2 linked regions of the Limnospira fusiformis SAG 85.79 genome follow. The protein of the gene in region 1 interacts with the protein of each later gene in a pairwise test. Links are inferred from orthologs where the notes say so. Each region holds a gene or a part of one and is shown in the gene's direction. Other genes may lie near its edges.

What was found.
Region 2: the proteins of HFV01_RS13025 (region 1) and HFV01_RS06450 interact in binary tests that used the Escherichia coli proteins (3 or more experiments, as listed by UniProt). The link is inferred for Limnospira fusiformis SAG 85.79 from one-to-one orthologs.

The regions. Positions count from the first base shown.
Region 1 is NZ_CP051185.1:2,739,777-2,749,324, forward strand. Bases 3,128-5,887 are described here. They hold HFV01_RS13025 (sulfate/molybdate ABC transporter ATP-binding protein), read left to right. Parts: upstream 3,128-3,888; coding sequence 3,889-4,887; downstream 4,888-5,887. Other genes in these bases: HFV01_RS13020 (Crp/Fnr family transcriptional regulator), read left to right, coding at 3,128-3,847; HFV01_RS13030 (YidH family protein), read left to right, coding at 4,862-5,278; HFV01_RS13035 (Crp/Fnr family transcriptional regulator), read left to right, coding at 5,333-5,887. In the rest of the region: sulfate ABC transporter permease subunit CysW, read right to left, coding at 1-845; sulfate ABC transporter permease subunit CysT, read right to left, coding at 884-1,735; HFV01_RS13015 (sulfate ABC transporter substrate-binding protein), read right to left, coding at 1,816-2,877; more of HFV01_RS13020, read left to right, coding at 3,053-3,127; more of HFV01_RS13035, read left to right, coding at 5,888-5,938; cysK (cysteine synthase A), read left to right, coding at 6,275-7,252; serine O-acetyltransferase EpsC, read left to right, coding at 7,369-8,259; HFV01_RS13050 (family 2A encapsulin nanocompartment shell protein), read left to right, coding at 8,440-9,363; HFV01_RS13055 (family 2A encapsulin nanocompartment cargo protein cysteine desulfurase), read left to right, coding at 9,363-9,548. UniProt on the Escherichia coli protein: Part of the ABC transporter complex CysAWTP involved in sulfate/thiosulfate import. Responsible for energy coupling to the transport system.
Region 2 is NZ_CP051185.1:1,319,999-1,329,667, forward strand. The notes cover bases 3,873-6,753. They hold HFV01_RS06450 (glutamate-5-semialdehyde dehydrogenase), read left to right. Parts: upstream 3,873-4,605; coding sequence 4,606-5,901; downstream 5,902-6,753. Other genes in these bases: HFV01_RS06445 (AsmA family protein), read right to left, coding at 3,873-4,452; HFV01_RS06455 (COP23 domain-containing protein), read left to right, coding at 6,139-6,735. Outside these bases: treS (maltose alpha-D-glucosyltransferase), read right to left, coding at 1-2,267; HFV01_RS06440 (dihydroorotase), read right to left, coding at 2,311-3,642; more of HFV01_RS06445, read right to left, coding at 3,715-3,872; HFV01_RS06460 (S1 family peptidase), read left to right, coding at 6,773-7,660; HFV01_RS06465 (S1 family peptidase), read left to right, coding at 7,697-8,947; HFV01_RS06470 (hybrid sensor histidine kinase/response regulator), read left to right, coding at 9,035-9,669. UniProt on the Escherichia coli protein: Catalyzes the NADPH-dependent reduction of L-glutamate 5-phosphate into L-glutamate 5-semialdehyde and phosphate. The product spontaneously undergoes cyclization to form 1-pyrroline-5-carboxylate.

The DNA.
Region 1 (9,548 bases):
AACAGTTTTTTGAATACCAAAGTGACGATCGCCAAACTTGCCAAAACTACCGCCGCCGAATAGGATGCAGTAGTCTGATATTGAACGTGCATTTCCTCCACAAATAGGGGCAAAGTCTGAGTTTTGCCGATAATATTTCCCGAAACTACTGCCACCGCGCCAAACTCTCCCATAGCCCTGGCATTAGTGAGAAGAATGCCATATAATAAACTCCAGCGAATAGAAGGTAAAGTCACCCGCCAGAAGGTTTGCCAATCATTGGCTCCCATAGTTTTAGCGGCTTCTTCTTGTTCTGTGCCAATTTCTTCTAAGGCTGGGAGAACTTCCCGCGCCACAAAAGGCATACAGACAAAAGCGGTGGCTAAAACCATACCGGGGAAGGCAAATAATATTCTGATATCATTAGACTGTAATGTAGCACCAAACCATCCCTGTCGTCCGTAGAGTAATACTAGCATTAATCCGACTACTACGGGGGAAATGGAAAAGGGGAGGTCTATGATACTTAATAATAGTGTTCTTCCGGGGAATTGATGACGAGCGATCGCCCATGCTGTAACAATTCCAAATATCACATTAACTGGCACTACAATAGCAGCAATCATGACGGTTAATTTGGCAGCGTGTAGAAATTCCGGTGAGGTCAAAGCACGGGAAAAACCACTCCAGCCATTTTTAAATGCACCCACAAAAATATTAGCAGCAGGTATAAATAAGACTAACCCCACAAACAGAATGACAGCGACGACTAAAGCCACCTCAAAATTGCTCACCTGGGTTTGAGAGTTTTGGGCGGGTTGGATTAATTTTTTGGGATGCAAATATCCGATATTTTTAGAGTTCATATATCATCCTTATTAAAATGAATTGGTGGCGATAAATTTTACGGTCTTTGGTTAATGCGATTTCCCCAACTTTGCAAACAGTTGATTATCAATAAGCAACCCAAAGAAACCAATAACATCACCGTACCAATAACCGCAGCGCCAGCATAGTCAAACTGTTCGAGACGTTGAAAAATCAGCACGGGAGCAATCAAATCTTGAAAGGGGATATTACCAGCAATAATAACAATGGAACCATACTCTCCAACAGCCCGAGAAAATCCCAAAGCGACCCCGGTTAAAATAGCAGGAATTAAGGGAGGTAATATAACTCGGCGAAAGGTTTGCCAACGGGAAGCCCCCATGCACCAAGCGACTTCTTCTAGTTCCGGTTCCAATTCCTGAAGCACAGGTTGCACAGTTCGCACCACAAAAGGAAGAGAAATAAATATCATAGCTAAACCGACCCCTAGACGGGTAAAAGCAATTTTAATACCCAGGGGAGCTAATAAACTTCCGATCCATCCATTTTCAGCGTATACAGTAGCAAGGCTAAGTCCAGCAACGGCTGTAGGCAGGGCAAAAGGTAAATCTATGGCAGCATCAATTATTTCTTTTCCAGGGAAACGATAGCGCACTAAAACCCAGGCAACTGCGACTCCAGCTATACCATTAATAGAGGAGGCATAAATAGCAGTAAAAAAGGTAACTCTATAGGCATATAGGGCGACAGGATCGGTAGTAATTCGCCATATTTCTGCCCAACTAAGATTGGTGGTAAATAAAATTAGGGCAAGAATAGGAAGTAACAGCATGATGCTGAGATAACCCCCTATTCCCCACCAATACCAGGGAATTTTTGGTAAAAACCGGGTTAATGATGATGGGGTTTTTGATGAAGTTGTGATCATGATGGTTGCGCCAATTTAAAGGAAGTTGGAGAACAATTAAAATGGCTGGGCAACCTGATTAAAACCGCTGAGAATTTGAACTAACGACCGACCTGGGCTTGGATTTCATCAAACATAGCGCCATCGGCAAAAAATTGGTTTTGGACGGCATCCCATCCCCCCAAGTCTTCTACTGTAAATAGATTGGTGATAGGAATAAAGCGATCGCTAAATTCCGCCTCAATTGTGGGGTCTACGGGACGAAAACCAGCCTGAGCAAATGCCCTTTGGGCTTGGGGAGTATATAGAAACTGCACAAAGGCTTCCGCCACTTCGCGGGTTCCGCGTCTGTCTACAGTGGCATCAACAACGGCAATGGGATTATCAATAGAAATATTAGTCTGGGGAATTACATAGGGCAAAGTTTGACCTTGCTGTTGAGCCAGTAGCACTTCATTTTCATAGTTAATTAAGGCATCCCCTTGTCCTTGTCGATAGAAAACTTCGGTAGCTTCCCGGGCATTTCTTGGTAATACGGGAACGTTTCTAAAAACCTGTTGCACAAAGTCGAGGGCTTGGGCTTCGGTTTGACCGGTTTCGGTTTTGGCTCCCCACAGGACAAGGAAATTCCAACGAGCCCCCCCAGAGGTTTTGGGGTTGGCGGTGATGGTTTGAATATCATCGCGGGCTAGGTCTTGCCAGTCTTGGATATTTTTGGGGTTCCCAGGGCGGGTAATAATGGCCGCGACGGAACGGTGGATGATCGCATTATTGGGCGCTTCATTTTCCCATCCCGGTTCAATTAGTCCTGCTTCCTGAATGGCTTGGGTATCCAGGGCTAAGGCGAGGGCTACGATATCAGCCTCTAAACCATCAATCACGGCCCTAGCTTGGGAACCGGAACCGCCATAGCTTTGGCGAATACGGACATCTTGACCATGTTGGGCTTTCCACTCCTCGGCGAATTGGGGAATGATTTGTTCGTAGGCGGCTTGGGTGACGGCGTAGGAGACTAGGGTCAGATCTACGGAATCTCGGGCTGTATCCCCTGTTGTGCCACAGGCAGCAATCACCCCACTGGCGCTAATTCCCACGATAAACAGGGAAAGGCGCTGTCGCCAAGGCTTGGAATTGAGATATCGGCTGGGGAAGTTGGCTTTCATGGCTACATCTTTTTTAAATCTGAGGTTCCCAGATGGGAGTCTGATTGGGCTTTGATTGCAATCGTAGCACATTTTAATTATATGTCAAGTGTAACTGAAATATAAATGTTTTGCGATACGCTTGCAAAATAAATACAGGTGGTGTATTATAAAAGTGGAGAACAATTAAGTGGCAATGGCCAAGCCAGCAGAACCAGGGGCAATCCAGGAGATTGCGGAGGAACTAAGTCAAAACAACTATCTGTTTCGGGGTTTGGATGTGGCTGAACTGTCGGAGGTACTCTCCACGGGAGAAGTCACACCCCAAAAGCTGTACTCGGGTCGTTCGGTGTATACGGCCTTCCGTCCTGATACGTCGATCGCATCTCTTTATGTGGTCAGCAGTGGTGGTCCGGTAATCCTGCGGAGTTCACCTTTAGACCGAATCATTGCTATCACCTATCCGGGTAGTTGTTTTGGAATGCGAAATCTGGCTTTAGGCTATGGGCGAGTGTCGCGGTCTTTTCCGAGTTTGGTGGAGGCTTACAAAACCACTGATGCGATCGAGATTGACCTAGACATTATTAAAACCCTCCACGCTGAGAATGAGATATTCCGCGATCGCTACGATTATTTATTTGAACTGCGGGAAAAATTCCAATATCACCTACTTAACTGTAGTACCCATCCCCCCCAAGCGGTGGCTGCATTATTAAGGGGACTCATCTACCAAGAGCGATCGCTTTTGAATCAACCCCAAGCCGATGATATTTATGTTTTTGACCTACCCATTGATATCATCGCTCACGCCGCCCAACTTAACCACCGCACCGTTGAACAGGTCTTAAAAGGAATGCGTAAACAAGGGCTTTTACTACCCCCTCAAAATGACGATTCCTCTAACGACACCATCCGGGTTTGTGACCCCGAAGGACTCAAAGAAATCTACAGCGCCACCCGTGACAAGGTATCTTGGTGGCCTCTGCGTTAAGGTCAAATTATCAACTGTCAATTATTAACGGAATTTTAGCCATGACTATTCAAGTAGAAAACCTGGTAAAATGCTTTGGCAATTTTGTAGCTTTAGACAACATCAATTTAACAGTTAAAACCGGGTCGCTGGTGGCTCTATTGGGGCCGTCTGGTTCCGGTAAATCGACTTTACTTAGAGCGATCGCTGGATTGGAAAAGCCAGACTATGGGAGGATTTATTTAGAAAATGGTGATGTAACTAATGCCCAGGTTCAAGATAGACAAGTGGGGTTTGTGTTTCAACATTATGCCCTATTTAAACACATGACCGTGCGCCAAAATATCGCTTTTCCGATGGAAATTGCCCGCCGTCCTAAGTCTTATATTCGCCAGCGAGTTGCCCAATTATTAGATTTAATTAAATTAGAAGGATTAGGCGATCGCTATCCCGTGCAACTATCCGGCGGACAGCGCCAGCGCATAGCCCTCGCCCGCGCTTTAGCAGTCGAACCCAAAGTGTTATTATTAGATGAACCCTTTGGCGCTTTAGATGCCAATGTGCGGCAAGATTTAAGGTCTTGGTTGCGCCGCCTCCATGATGAAGTTCATGTCACCACCTTAATTGTCACCCATGACCGCGAAGAAGCCATGGAAATTGCCGACGAAATTGTAGTCATGAATAAGGGTATGATTGAACAGGTCGGCACTCCCCAAGAGATTTACGATCGCCCTTCAACTCCCTTTGTCATGGGTTTCATTGGTCCCGTTAATATGCTCCCGGAAAACAGCCTTAATAGTCCTTCTCCTGTGTTTATCCGCCCTCACGATATCCGCATTAGTAATATAGCTAATCATAAAACTATCCCCGCAGTAATTCAACGGATAGTCTATAAAGGATGGGATGTACAGGTAGCCTTATCTTTAAGGGATGGCACTCAGATTAATGCTCAATTAACCCGGGATGAATGGGATATTCTAGGTGTGGATATCCAGAAAAAAGTCTACATTTTCTCAGATAAAGTTGTTGCCTTTGATGAAGCACTTCAAGCTGTTAGTTAGTCGTCAATCAACTCATCATTCTCAGGAGATAAAAAGCCCGGTCTTAAATTCTTCTCGAGTCCGGGATCATCTCGCCAATGAGCGCACCTATCTAGCTTGGGTGCGAACCTCTCTAGGATTAGTCGGCATTGGACTTCTGATAGCTCGTCTATGTTATCTTATCCCAGATATTTCTGCTAAAAATAATCAGATTTTGTTCCTAAGTTTAGGGTCCTTATGTTTAGGAATATTAACTATCGTGATGTCTACACATCAATACTTTTTAGTACGACAAAAAATTGATGGTCAAACCTATGAACCAACCGGAGGGTGGATTGTGGTTTTCAGCTCCGCTTTATTGGTACTAGCGATAATCCTAGTTTATGGAATCTTAAATATCACTGATATTTAGGATGAATCTCAATAGCCCAGAATTATTTTCATTATCTCTTGATAGACCATCAACATGAGCGATTTAACACACCGAATTAGCCAACAAGAAATCAGCCAAATTCCACAAAATGCTGCTAGTAGGTCTTTTAATCGGCGAGATTTTCTACCTGAAGAAAGTCAGTTTTTTTGGTTAATTAAAAAAGGAGTTGTCCGAAGTATAGCTTATACAGAAGACAATACAGTTGTCTGCACCGGAATTTGGTTAGTTGATGATATTGTGGGTAAACCTTTATCGCGAACTTCACCCTATATTATAGAAGCATTAACCCCAGTTAAAGTGATAGCAATTCCCACAAGTTCTTGGCAACCTTCCTCTGAATTAATTTTCAACTACTGGCAAAATACCGAGACGTTACTGATGGCTCGTGCCAATCACAGCGCTTGGTTTATTTTGCTGAATGTTCTCAACTGGTTATCTCAGCGTTTTGGTAATCGTACCAGTGAGGGATATTTAATTGATGTGAGGTTGACACATCAAGATTTAGCCGAATTATGCGGATTGACTCGAGTCACAATTACTCGTTTACTCAAACAATTTGAATCGGAAGGATTAATTTATAGAAATTCTAGTAGAATTATCCTCAACGATGAGTACAGCACTTGGTACTATCAAATTTGATGGGTATAACCTCAAGTTGGGTTGAAGATTTGATCTAAGCACTGTATTTCAAGAAGAAGAGTTTTTGATACTACCTCCCCTCCCAATTCTCGGAGAGGGAGATTTTTTCCTGAGCAGAAGTTGACTCCCCTCGGCAGCGAGTAGCTGAAACCCTTTGATAGCAAAGAATCTAGTAGTTACACAAGCGATCGCTCGCAAAATTTAAAAAAATTCAAAAATGTATTGCAAATGTTTTGAAATTCATGTATATTAGATTTACAGATTGACAAGCAAGTTGTCGCCCTATTAGACCGGGCACAACATCAGTCCCGAAATATATAACTAGGAGTATTGAATATGGTGAAATGGTTTTTAGATAACAGTCTCGCCATCGGTAGGACTCCCCTAGTCCGTTTAAATCGCGTAGTTGGTGATAGTAGCGCGACTGTTCTGGCTAAAATTGAAGGTCGTAATCCAGCCTATTCGGTTAAATGCCGTATTGGTGCGGCGATGATTTGGGATGCAGAACAACGAGGCTTATTAGGATCCGGTAAAGAAATAGTTGAACCCACCAGTGGTAATACAGGAATTGCCTTAGCCTTTGTCGCTGCTGCCAAAGGCATTCCCCTCACCTTAACCATGCCTGAAACGATGAGTTTGGAACGACGGAAATTGCTGCGGGCTTATGGAGCAAATCTAATTTTAACCGAAGGCTCAAAAGGCATGGTGGGCGCAGTAGCAAAAGCTGAGGAAATTGCAGCTTCTAATCCCGATCGCTATGTTTTATTGCAACAGTTTCGTAACCCAGCAAATCCCCGGATCCATGAGCAGACCACTGGGCCAGAAATCTGGGAAGAAACCGAAGGAGCGATCGATATTCTGGTTTCAGGAGTGGGTACAGGCGGAACAATTACCGGAGTATCCCGATATATTAAACACACTCAAGGTAAAGCCATATTATCAGTGGCAGTAGAACCGGAAGCCAGCCCAGTTATATCCCAAACCATTGCCGGAGATCCAGTAAAATCAGGCCCCCATAAAATCCAGGGCATTGGTGCAGGCTTTGTCCCAGAAGTGCTGGATTTATCAATAGTTGATGCCGTAGAAACTGTCACCAATGAAGAAGCAATTTTCTACGCTCAACGGTTAGCTAAAGAAGAAGGAATTTTATCAGGTATTTCCTGCGGAGGAGCGACAGCAGTGGCAGTCAGACTAGCCCATAGACCAGAGAATCAGGACAAAACTATTGTGGTTATTTTGCCAGACTCTGGTGAACGTTATCTCAGTTCTATTCTTTTCCAAGGAGTATTTAACGAGCAAGGTTTAGCTGTTTAATTTTGCCTTAAATTTCCTAATATTTGCCCCGGTATTAGCTGACAATAAACCATGACCAATGATAGCTATATTTCCCTAACTTATAGCCCCGTTAGCAAACATGGGATATTGAGTCAGTGATTACAGCTTTATCCCAGCCTCGCAAGCAGGCTTTTAGGAGTTGTTCACAAGAGCGAAATTATGTTCCCTTGCCATCCCGTAAAATCTTATTTAAGATGGTGGATAAACTCAGGGGGGCTTTATTTCCTTTCCACTTTGGCAATCCCGATCTCCGAGAAACTTCTACCCATTATTTTATAGGTCATACCCTTAATGAATCTCGGCAATTACTCGAACATCAAATCCAACGAGAGCAGTCGTTGATTGCTTCAGAAAATCAGGTAGAAGAATCTAAAATTCGGGAAAAAGCTAGGTCAATAGTGCAGGCTTTTGCCGAACAACTACCTGAAATAAAAAACCTGCTAGAAAGTGATGTTTGTGCCGCTTATGATGGCGATCCATCCGCCAAGAATTTAGACGAGGTGCTGTTTTGCTATCCGGGAATTACGGCAATTACCTATCATCGAATTGCTCATGCACTGTATCGTATTGACTCACCTTTATTAGCTCGAATAATTGCTGAAATTGGTCATTCAGAAACTGGAATAGATATTCATCCTGGGGCTACTATTGGCAATAGTTTCTTTATCGATCACGGTACAGGAGTAGTAATTGGTGAAACCACTGTAATTGGCGATCGCGTCAGGATTTATCAAGCCGTTACTTTAGGGGCAAAAAGTTTTCCTCGCGACGAATCTGGCAGTTTAATTAAAGGCAATCCCCGTCATCCAATTATCGAAGACGATGTAGTGATTTATTCCGGGGCAACAATTCTCGGCCGAGTCACTATAGGTCAAGGATCAACCATAGGCGGCAATGTTTGGCTAACCCGTAGTGTACCAGCCGGAGCTTTTGTCTCCCAAGCTCAAGTACGGGAGGAAATTTTTGATGCAGGGGCAGGCATTTAACTTGCCTCTCTAATTCCCAGCCAGATCATATAGCTATAAAGAGGGAATAAGATATCCCCGCCTATCAACCCGCTGATAAATCACTGCAGACAGCAGAAACCCAGTTTATGGAAAATAAGCGACAGTGATTTTAGCGATAGATTTTAACCTCATTCCTTGAATAAATCGGAGTTACAATCGATGACTAGCACCAATAACCCTGAACTGCAATTAGCCGTTAATGATGTTGCAGCGCGTCAGTTGGCTAATGCCACAAAAACCGTTCCTCAATTAGACACAATTAGTCCCCGTTGGTTTGTGCGTCTGCTGCACTGGACACCTGTTGAAGCCGGGATATATCGTCTCAACAAAGTCAAAAATCCTTCTCAAGTCGAAGTGGCTTGCTCAGAACGAGATGAGCGAGAATTACCTGAAACCTTTGTGGATTATCAAGAACAGCCGCGAGAATATTTTCTCAGCGCTGTTAATACGGTTATCGATGTTCACACTCGTGTTTCTGACCTTTATAGCAGTCCCCACGATCAGATCCATGAACAGTTGCGCTTGACGATTGAAATTTTGAAAGAACGTCAAGAAAGTGAACTGATTAATAATCCTGAATACGGGTTGCTCAATAACATTGTTGACAGTCAAAAAGTACAGCCCCGAGGTCTGGCTCCTACTCCAGATGATCTTGATGAGTTATTGGCGAAAGTTTGGAAAGAACCCGCCTTTTTCCTGGCTCATCCTAAAGCGATCGCTGCCTTTGGTCGCGAAGCCACCCGCCGTGGCGTTCCCCCTGCTACCGTTTCTTTATTTGGTTCTCAATTCATCACCTGGCGCGGAGTGCCCTTAATTCCTTCCGATAAACTCGCGGTGAATAATGAGGGCAAAACCAATATTTTACTGCTGCGGGTCGGCGACAGTCGTCAAGGGGTAGTTGGCTTGTATCAACCGAATTTACCCGGTCAACAGGGACCCGGACTTTCCGTGCGCTTTATGGGAATTAGCCGCAAAGCGATCGCCTCTTATCTCGTCTCCCTGTACTGCTCTTTAGCCGTCCTGACCGACGATGCGGCTGCCGTTCTTCAGAACGTTGATGTCAACCAGTATCACACCTACTAATGACTACCCCCAAACTTTACCCGGAAAATTCCCTGACAGAAGGGCAGGCGAAACCCAACCCTAGTCCCTCTGTCACTGATTTGGGGGGAGATGGCATCAACCCCTTATTTAAAGCGGACACCTTCGATCAACTGGCGAATGCTTTTATTCAAGAAGTGAAGCGCAGCGGCATTGATGTGCCATTG
Region 2 (9,669 bases), 1.4 Mb from region 1 along the record:
CCCGGTTCGACTCGGCGGAAGAATTTGAAAATTAGGCGATCGCCATAAACAACTAAGGCATTTTTATCCGTTTTTCCCATTAGCTGAGGGTTGAGTTTCTCTTGACTCATATCTACCCCCGCCAGCGCCTCCGTAGTCGTGGCCGTTAAAGTGCCATGTTTACCCTTATACTGTTGGCGGTTCCGAATCATATCTAAGGGGAGAGTTAAGAAGTCTTGATCAGCACTTGCTTCAAATAAAATTCCCTCCTGATCATCGATTTTTACTGAAGCCAGTACCGCACTAGGAAAGTTAGCACTAACTTCTTTTGATTGTTCACCAATAGCACAAGATAACAGCACTACATAGGTTTCGGCAAACCCTTCCGTATAGTCTACATTTAGCATGACAATAGCTGCTTCCTGTTTCGGAAAAGGAATCGGAATAAAATCAGCAATTGTCACCGACTGCATAACCCTAGATTTACTAATAAACCACGAGGATCGATGCAGATATTCCGGGAATAAAGACTCTAAACGTTCGCGGGTATCCGACTGAGAAAATATTTGATGCCAACTTTTAGCCACTTCTAAAGCTGGCAGTTGGTGGCGGGGACGTGGTAGCAGGCTGGTGGCTGGATCAAACTGAAGCATAAACCAGTAAAATCCATAGGGTGCGATACTCAGAAAATAGCTAGATTCACCAATTTTGGGGAACTGATTTCGCCCGAAAATTTCCACGGGAACCATTCCCTGGAATGGGGTTAAATCTAATTCTACACTCTGCACAAATCGCGACAGGTTTGCCACTACTAAAATATGTTCCCCAGAGTAGGTGCGGACAAATGCTAATACTTTCCTGTTTTCGGGATGTAACAGTTCAAAAGTTCCACGTCCAAAGGCTTGAAAACGTTTCCGCATCGCAATTAAACGTTTCATCCATGACAGCAGGGAATTAGGATTAGCGCTTTGCGCTTCCACGTTGATGGCTTCGTAGTGATATTCAGAGTCTAAAATAACTGGTTGATACAGTTTCTGAGGGTTGGCACGACTAAAGCCAGCGTTACGGTCAGGACTCCACTGCATGGGGGTGCGAACTCCATTGCGATCGCCTATATATATATTATCCCCCATACCAATTTCATCACCATAGTACAGCACGGGAGTTCCTGGTAAGGAAAGCAGCAGACTATTCATTAGTTCAATTTGGCGGCGATCGTTCCCCAGTAGTGGCGCGAGACGGCGACGAATGCCTAAATTTAGTCGCGCTTGGGTATCTTCTGCATAGACCCGATACATATAATCTCGGTCCTCGTCTGTCACCATTTCTAAGGTTAACTCGTCATGGTTACGCAGAAATAATGCCCACTGACAATTATTAGGAATAGAGGGAGTTTGGTTGAGAATATCCACAATGGGGAAACTATCTTCCATTCGTAATGCCATAAACAAACGAGGCATTAACGGGAAGTGAAAATTCATCTGACATTCATCACCTTCCCCATAGTAAGCGGCGGCATCTTCCGGCCATTGATTGGCTTCCGCTAATAGCATCCGATCCTCATATTTGCTATCAATATAAGCCCGTAATCTTTTCAAAAAGGCATGGGTTTCTGGCAGGTTTTCGCAGTTGGTTCCTTCCCTCACACACAGATAGGGGACTGCATCTAAGCGCATCCCATCTACTCCCATTCCTAACCAAAAATCCGCGAGTTCTAACACGGCTTGCTGCAATTCGGGACTCTCATAATTTAAGTCCGGTTGATGGGAGTAAAAACGATGCCAATAATAGGCTTTTGCTACCGGGTCCCACGCCCAATTAGAGGTCTCAAAATCCTGGAAAATAATCCTAACTTCTGGGTATTTGTCGGGGGTATCACTCCATACATAAAATTCCCGTTCTTTACTGCCTTTGGGGAGTCTCCTCGCCCGCTGAAACCACGGGTGCTGGTCGGAAGTGTGGTTAACTACTAACTCGATGATTACCCTAATTCCCCTTTCATGGGCGGCATCCAGAAAGGTTTTAAAATCATCTAAATTACCATAGATATAATTAACATCTCGGTAATCGGAAATATCATAACCATCATCTCGCAAGGGAGAGGGGAAAAATGGTAAAATCCAGATGGCAGTGATGCCGAGTTCTTCCAGATAATCTAATTTTTCCGTGAGTCCAGCAAAGTCGCCAATACCATCGCCATTACTATCACAATAGGCGCGGACTGGCACTTCGTAAATAATCGCATCTTTGAACCAAAGCGGATCATTATTGAGTTTTGATTGTGCCATAGGTTGAATTTCTGTTCGTCAATATTTGCTGATGTTTAGGGGTTTAATGATGGTCAAATGTCAAGGCTTTCCCTCTTACTTCTAAGTTAAGTTTGCCATGGTCATACACTACTTGACCTCCGACAATAGTAACCACTGGCCACCCGGTTAGCTGCCAACCCTCAAAGGGACTCCAGCCACACTTGGTTTGCAATTCTGAGGCTAAAACTGGGCGATAATTGTTTAAATCAACTAACACTAAGTCAGCATCATAACCAGGGGCGATCGCTCCTTTATTCGGGATATTATAACCTTTTGCTACGGCTGTTGACATCCAGTTAGATACCTGGGCAACACTACAACGTCCGACGGCGATCGCCTGAGTTAGCATCACTGGTAAGGATGTCTCAACTCCCGGCATTCCTGAAGGGCTATTGGGATATGGTTTGGCTTTTTCTTCTAGGGTGTGGGGGGCGTGATCTGTAGCAATAAAGTCGATGACTCCATCCAACAACGCTCGCCAGAGAACTTCATTATTTTCAGGCGATCGCAAAGGCGGATTCATTTGAGCTTTGGTGCCAATTTTACCATAATCGGTGATATTTAGCACCAAATGTTGGGGGGTAACTTCTGCTGTTACCCAGGCGGGTTTATCCTGTCGCAGCAATTCGGCTTCTATACCTGTAGATAGATGCAAAATGTGCAATCTTCGTTGATACTTTTTAGACAGCTTCAGAGCCAGTTGGGTGGCTTCTAGGGCGGCTTGTTCATCCTGGATCTGGGAGTGAATGGCTGGATCTGTTTGTCCCGCAAATTCCTCGCGCCGACGATTAATCCGGTCCTGGTTTTCCGCGTGTACCGCAATTAGGCGATCGCCTTTAGCAAAAATCGGTTCTAAAATTTCTTCGTGATCGACCAATAAAGGTCCGTGCATTGACCCCATAAAAATTTTAATCCCAGGACTCGGGTTAGCCTCTAATAAATCCGGTAAATTCTCAGGAGTCGCCCCCATAAAAAAGCCATAATTTACCAAACACTTTTGGGCAGCCCTTTCTAGTTTATCCGCCAACGCTTCCTTTGTGCTAGTTAAAGGGCGAGTATTCGGCATCTCCAAAAACGACGTAACGCCACCTTTAGCGCAGGCGCGACTGGCTGTTGATAAATCTTCTTTATATTCTAGTCCCGGTTCCCGAAAATGAACCTGGGGGTCAATTACTCCCGGTAACAGAGTTAACCCCTCTGCATTTAGGTCCATTTCTGACTCTCCGGCGGCGGGAAGTTCTGAACTAATTTCCAGAATTTTACCCCCCCCCAGTTTAACATCTCCTAAGCTGAAATTGCCATCCGGTAGCAGAATATTCGCGCCACGGATATAGATGATTTGGGTAGTAGACATGACTGATTTGTGACCGTGTAGTTTAGATAACCACTACCATTTTACCATCAACTGGCTACAACTTATCATCATTTAGCTCGGATTAGTTTCCGGGGCGATCGCTTCTTGTAAAATCTCCGGGATTTTTTCCCCACCATCTCTAATAATACTCTCGAATATATCTTGTACAACTTGCCGAATCAAGTCGCTGGTCAAAATTTCTTCAAAGTCCTCTGATGACACATTAGTTAGACGCAGGTTAGGGAGTTGAAAATCGAGAGAACTGGCAAATCCCAAAGGTGCTAAAGTCACATTAACTTTAGTATTCTGAACATCGATAACATCAAAGTTAATTTTTAGCTTAGTTTTCGAGGTTTCCTCTGTGGTTTCAGTCCGTGTCTGCGGTTCCGAAGGTTGGGTGGATTTCAGATTATTGATAATTGCCAGGATATTGTTGTTTAGTAGTCTCTGTTCGATGTTGACATCAATATAGTTAATCGCGAAATTATTGATTTCCACCACATCAGTTAACAGGCTTCTCGGAGTCACATCAATATCCACCTGATGAATCTTGAGAACATGGGGAGTGCTAAAATTATCAGGATTGTTGATGGTCAGATTATTAATCCGCAAATCACCCCGCAATTTATCCAAACTCAAAGATTGAATTTCGGTCGGTACTCCTAGGGTAGAACTCACTGTATTTTCTAGGTAGTTTTGCAATTGGCTATCTACCCTTGATAAAGTCACATTGGCGATCGCAGCTAGGACAATCAGCACCCCGCCCACAATCCCAGCAATAGTTAACCAATTTTTCCGTTTTTTAGTCATGGTTTCACTCCAGATTTAGCCCGTGATTTGGATATATTATAGACCAGAAAATTTCACAGTTGATAGGTTCCCCGTCAATTGTTTGCTATAATTATTATAGCTGTCTACTGTCCACTACTACTGCTTAACTATATTTTACATAAATTGCTGACCATGACTATTTCTCCGTTGCTAATTGAAACCGCCCAAAAAACCCAAGCAGCAGCCCGCCAATTGGCTGTTTTATCTACAGATGCCAAAAATCAGGCGATCGCATCCATAGCCCAAGCCCTAGAAAATGCCGCCCCAGACATTCTCGCCGCCAACCAGATGGACTGTCAGCAAGCCCAAGCTGATGGTATTGCGAAACCTCTTTATAACCGCTTAAAACTCGATGAAGCCAAGTTAAAAGGCGCGATTTCCGGCTTGCGAGATGTCGAAAAATTAGCCGACCCAGTAGGCGCAATTCAAATTAATCGGGAACTAGACCAAGGCTTAAACTTGCGCCGGATAACCTGTCCTTTAGGAGTCTTAGGAGTAGTCTTCGAGGCGCGACCAGATGCCGTTATTCAAATTTCCGCCTTAGCCGTCAAGTCGGGAAATGGCGTAATCTTAAAAGGTGGCAAAGAGGCGATTAATTCCTGTCGAGAACTCGTCAAAGCCATCCGCCAGGGACTAGCCACAACAGCAGTCAATCCCGAAGTCGTACAGTTATTAACTACTCGCTCCGAAATTATTGAGTTATTGCAGTTAGATAAATATGTCGATTTAATTATCCCCAGGGGCTCCAATTCTTTTGTACAATTCGTCCAGGAAAATACCCGGATTCCCGTTTTAGGTCATGCGGATGGTATTTGTCATCTATATATAGACCGGGAGGCAGATATATCCAAAGCCCTACCCATAGTCATTGACTCAAAAATCCAATATCCAGCCGCTTGTAATGCCCTAGAAACCCTGTTAGTGCATCAGCAAATAGCCCCGCAATTTTTACCCAAACTAGCCGCAGAACTCCAACAAAAAGGAGTAGAATTAAGGGGGGATAGTCACAGCCAAAAAATCGTCAATATTGCCCCAGCCACAGACGCAGACTGGCAGACAGAATATACTGATTTAATTCTCTCAATTAAAGTAGTCGAAAATTTAGAAGCCGCCATTTCTCATATTAATACCTACGGTTCAGGGCATACAGATGGCATCATTACCGAAGACCAAGAAGCCGCCCAAACCTTTATGGCAATTGTAGATTCAGCCGGAGTATTTCATAACTGTTCCACCCGTTTTGCTGATGGTTTTCGCTATGGTTTTGGGGCGGAAGTTGGTATCAGTACCCACAAAATGCCCCCCAGAGGTCCCGTAGGTTTAGAAGGATTAGTGACCTATAAATATCAATTAATTGGGGATGGTCATATCGTCGCCACTTACGCCGGAAATAATCCTAAACCATTTACCCATAGAAACTTACTTTAATAACAGCCTAGCCATTTCCACCTAGAAAGGCGGGAGCAATTATTCAGGTTGATCATCTCACCCCCAACATTGCTTAACCCGCCTAACTGATTATGGTTAACTAGATTACACCAAGTTACTAGAATTATTATTTAGCATAAATTTTCCTAAAATTCCCAAAACATAATCATTTCTTAATAGTTGACGATCGCCCCCAAACCGTCCATAATATAAGGTAAGGTCTCAAGGGCTTATAAAATGCAAAAAAATCCAACTGTGCAACTAGCAACTGTAGCAGCCATTGCCTTGGGAGGTTTCGCCGTATTTCAGCCGCCTGATGTCGCCCAAGCGCAAGCAACATCCTTTTACTGCGACATGAACTCCCCCATAGGCTATCCCACCGTCTATGCTCGCACACCCGCCGGAAATAAACCCATAGTTAGCTTATATTCTGAATATTTCAGCGCCTCTGGCTATTCCCCAGAACGCCGCTGTCAGGAAATCGCCCAAAGGTTTACCAACTTTTCCCATACTGGACAACTGAGATATCTAACCGCCGGATATGTCAACAATTTACCAGTAATTTGCGTAGTTTCCGATCATGGAATGCCCTGCGCTAGTAACACCATATTATTTACCATGAAAGCGGACGACCCCGAACCCGCCGAAAGTAAACTTCAGCGACTGTTCAACATCCGCCGAGGAGCCAGTGATATCCTATTTGAAAGCGAAGATGATGCAGGTGTCTACATCAACTTTGATCAATTTTTAGGGGGAGTTCCCGCCGAAAGTTCTACCCCCGCACCCATGACACCATCAGACCCCCCCAGTTCTCAACCGGGGACAGCGTGGTGAGCCTTCAAATATCTACCAAGTATCTCAAGTATCTAAGGTGCAGCAACCACTCAAATTTTTAGCGAGAGCGATCGCCATTAGTTTTCCCCTGTTAGGATTAAGCTGTCAAGCACAAGTGCTGACAGAAGAAGAAAGCAGACAATTTCAGCGGGAACCAACCCTAGCCGCCAACACCAGTCCACCAATTCCCTCAACAGCCGCACTGCACCAAAAAGCTAGACAGATTACTGTCCGCGTTTATTCAGGAAGGATGTGGGGAACCGGGGTAATTATTGACCATCAGGGTGGCATTTATACAGTGGTCACCAATGATCATGTTTTGCTACCAGGGGGAGGGCAAAATTATCGAGTCCAGACCTACGATAACCGCATCCATGCTGCCGAAATAGTTAACTCTATATCTTGGTTTCACAATGATTTAGGGATTGTGCAATTTCGCAGTGTAGATCACTCCTATAATGTAGCAGCGATCGCCTCCACCCCAGTAGACCTAGGAGAAACGGTAATCGCGGCTGGATTTCCCTTAGAACCCGACCCATCAGCCCCCCAAGGGTTTGTGATTACAGAAGGTGAAGTCTCCCTTTGGATGCCACAGCCATTTATCGGAGGTTATCAGGTAGGATACACCAACGACATTTTTTCAGGAATGAGTGGCGGACCCCTATTAAATCGCCGAGGGGAACTGGTGGCTATTAATGGAATGCACAAATATCCACTGTGGGGAAATGCTTATGAATTTGTAGACGGTTCATCCCCGGACCCCGCCCTAGCAGCAAAACTGGTTGAGTACAGTTGGGCGGTTCCCATTCACACCGTGTTACAACTCGCCCCCAATTTCACATCAGCAAACACCATCAACCCCAAACCCTCACCCCCCGTTGAACCCGTTGAACCGGTATCCTCACCCTCGCAATGGTTTTGGTAAACCAGAACAAATATCAGGTTAGGAACAATGACAAAAATGCGATCGCTTACTCAAAATCTACTACTGTTAGCCGGAGTCTCCCTATTAGCGACTCTAGCGCCCGCCGCCCTGGCTGCACTTTCCCCCGCAGAAATCAACTCCATCGCCAGCCAAACCACCGTATTAATTGCGCCAGAATTGCGACCGGAACTCATCGAAGCCCTAGAAAATAACTACAGAAATCCCCTAGCCAGCCAAAACAACCCCGATGGCGTATGGCATCCCGGCTCTGGTGTCATTATCGCCCGCGAAGGTAATCGCCACTATGTTCTGACTGTTAGCCACAACTTCCGACAGCGAGACCTAAATGCTGGAATCTCTTACGGTATCCGCACCAGTGACGGTAAAGTTCATATAGTCCAACAACCCAACGATGGGCGAGGCTGTCCCCTCAACGGTTCTCCCACCCCAGGAAATTTAATGAGATTTGGCTGTTATTCCATCAGCCTACCCACGAGAGTAGACGGACCGGATCTAGCCGTAGTAGTATTTGAAAGCGATCATCACTATCCTGTAGCCCCTTCCGCGACCGAAAACTCCCTCAATGTGGGCGACCCTATTTATGTTTCCGGCTGGCCTGACCCCGAAAAAGAAAGAGATGCCACCACCGGACGCTGTCTCGGGAGAGCAGCCCGTCGCCAAAGACGATTTACCTGGGGACCGGTTACGGGAGTAGTTAACCCCGCCAGCAGCGAAAACGGTTATAGCATTTTTTACTTAGACAATACCCGTCCGGGAATGAGTGGCGGTCCTGTATTTGACAACCAAGGTCGCGTGGTCGGCGTTCACGGTCGCGGTTCCGCTGGGAAAGCCCAACTGGTCAATCGATTCTGTTCGGTTAGTAATGCCCCCAACGCCCAAGCCTTTGAGTCGGGGGATTTTGCGATCGAAGGTCAAGGAACCGGACGCGCAGACCCAGAGGCTCTACGAACCCGCTTTAGTAGCGGTCAAGCCTTTAATAATTTTATCGGCTTAATTCGCCGCACGGGTTTAAATCTATCATTTAATACCAATCCTCCACCGCCCCAAATGATTCAATTCGCCTTGACCGCCATTCCCGCCGGAAGTAGCACGGGAACGGTAGATTTTGCGATCGGATCTGTTCCTGTTGGCAGTTTTGATGACCCTCAAGATGTAATTCCTAACATTTATGATAGTTACAGTTCTTTTGAGGGATTAGGTTCTCGACTGCGAGATACACCGTCTGGCGGTTGCGATAGTCTACTTTTGGGAGAGCCTTGTTGGTAAATGTATGTTATAATAGCCCAAATTAGACTGGCTCCCGTGTCTTGGTAGTTGCGACAACTACTGGGATATCATCTGAAAAGTTAACTTATGACATCTTCCTTGCCATCTATTCTGATTGTAGATGATGACCCCGATAATTTTGATGTAATCGAAACTTTATTATCAGACCAAAATTATCAGTTGCATTATACATCTAATGGGACTCGGGCGATCGCCTCCTTGGATATACTGCAACCCAATTTAATTTTACTCGATGTCATGATGCCCGACATGGATGGCCAGCAAGTTTGTCGCGCTATTAAAGACATTCGCAAATGGCAAACTTTACCCATTATTATGGTCACCGCCTTAGACAGTAAAGAAGACCTCGCCCGCTGCTTAGAAACCGGGGCTGATGATTTTATTAGTAAACCCATTAATCGGGTGGAACTCGTTGCTAGAGTTAACTCTATGTTGCGGATAAAGTCTCAATATGATGACCTGGAAGCTATTCTAAAATCCCGCGAAGATATGGTTAATATGATAGTTCATGACCTGCGGAATCCTTTAATGAGTTTATTATTTAGCCTATATCTTTTACAGAGGACAGAACTTCCCCATAAAATTGAAGATAAAATTGGTAAATGCTTACTCTCCGCCCAACGTTTACAAGCGTTAATCAACGACTTGGTAATCATGGGGAAAATGGAAAACCGACACATTGAGTTAAATTTGGCGGATGT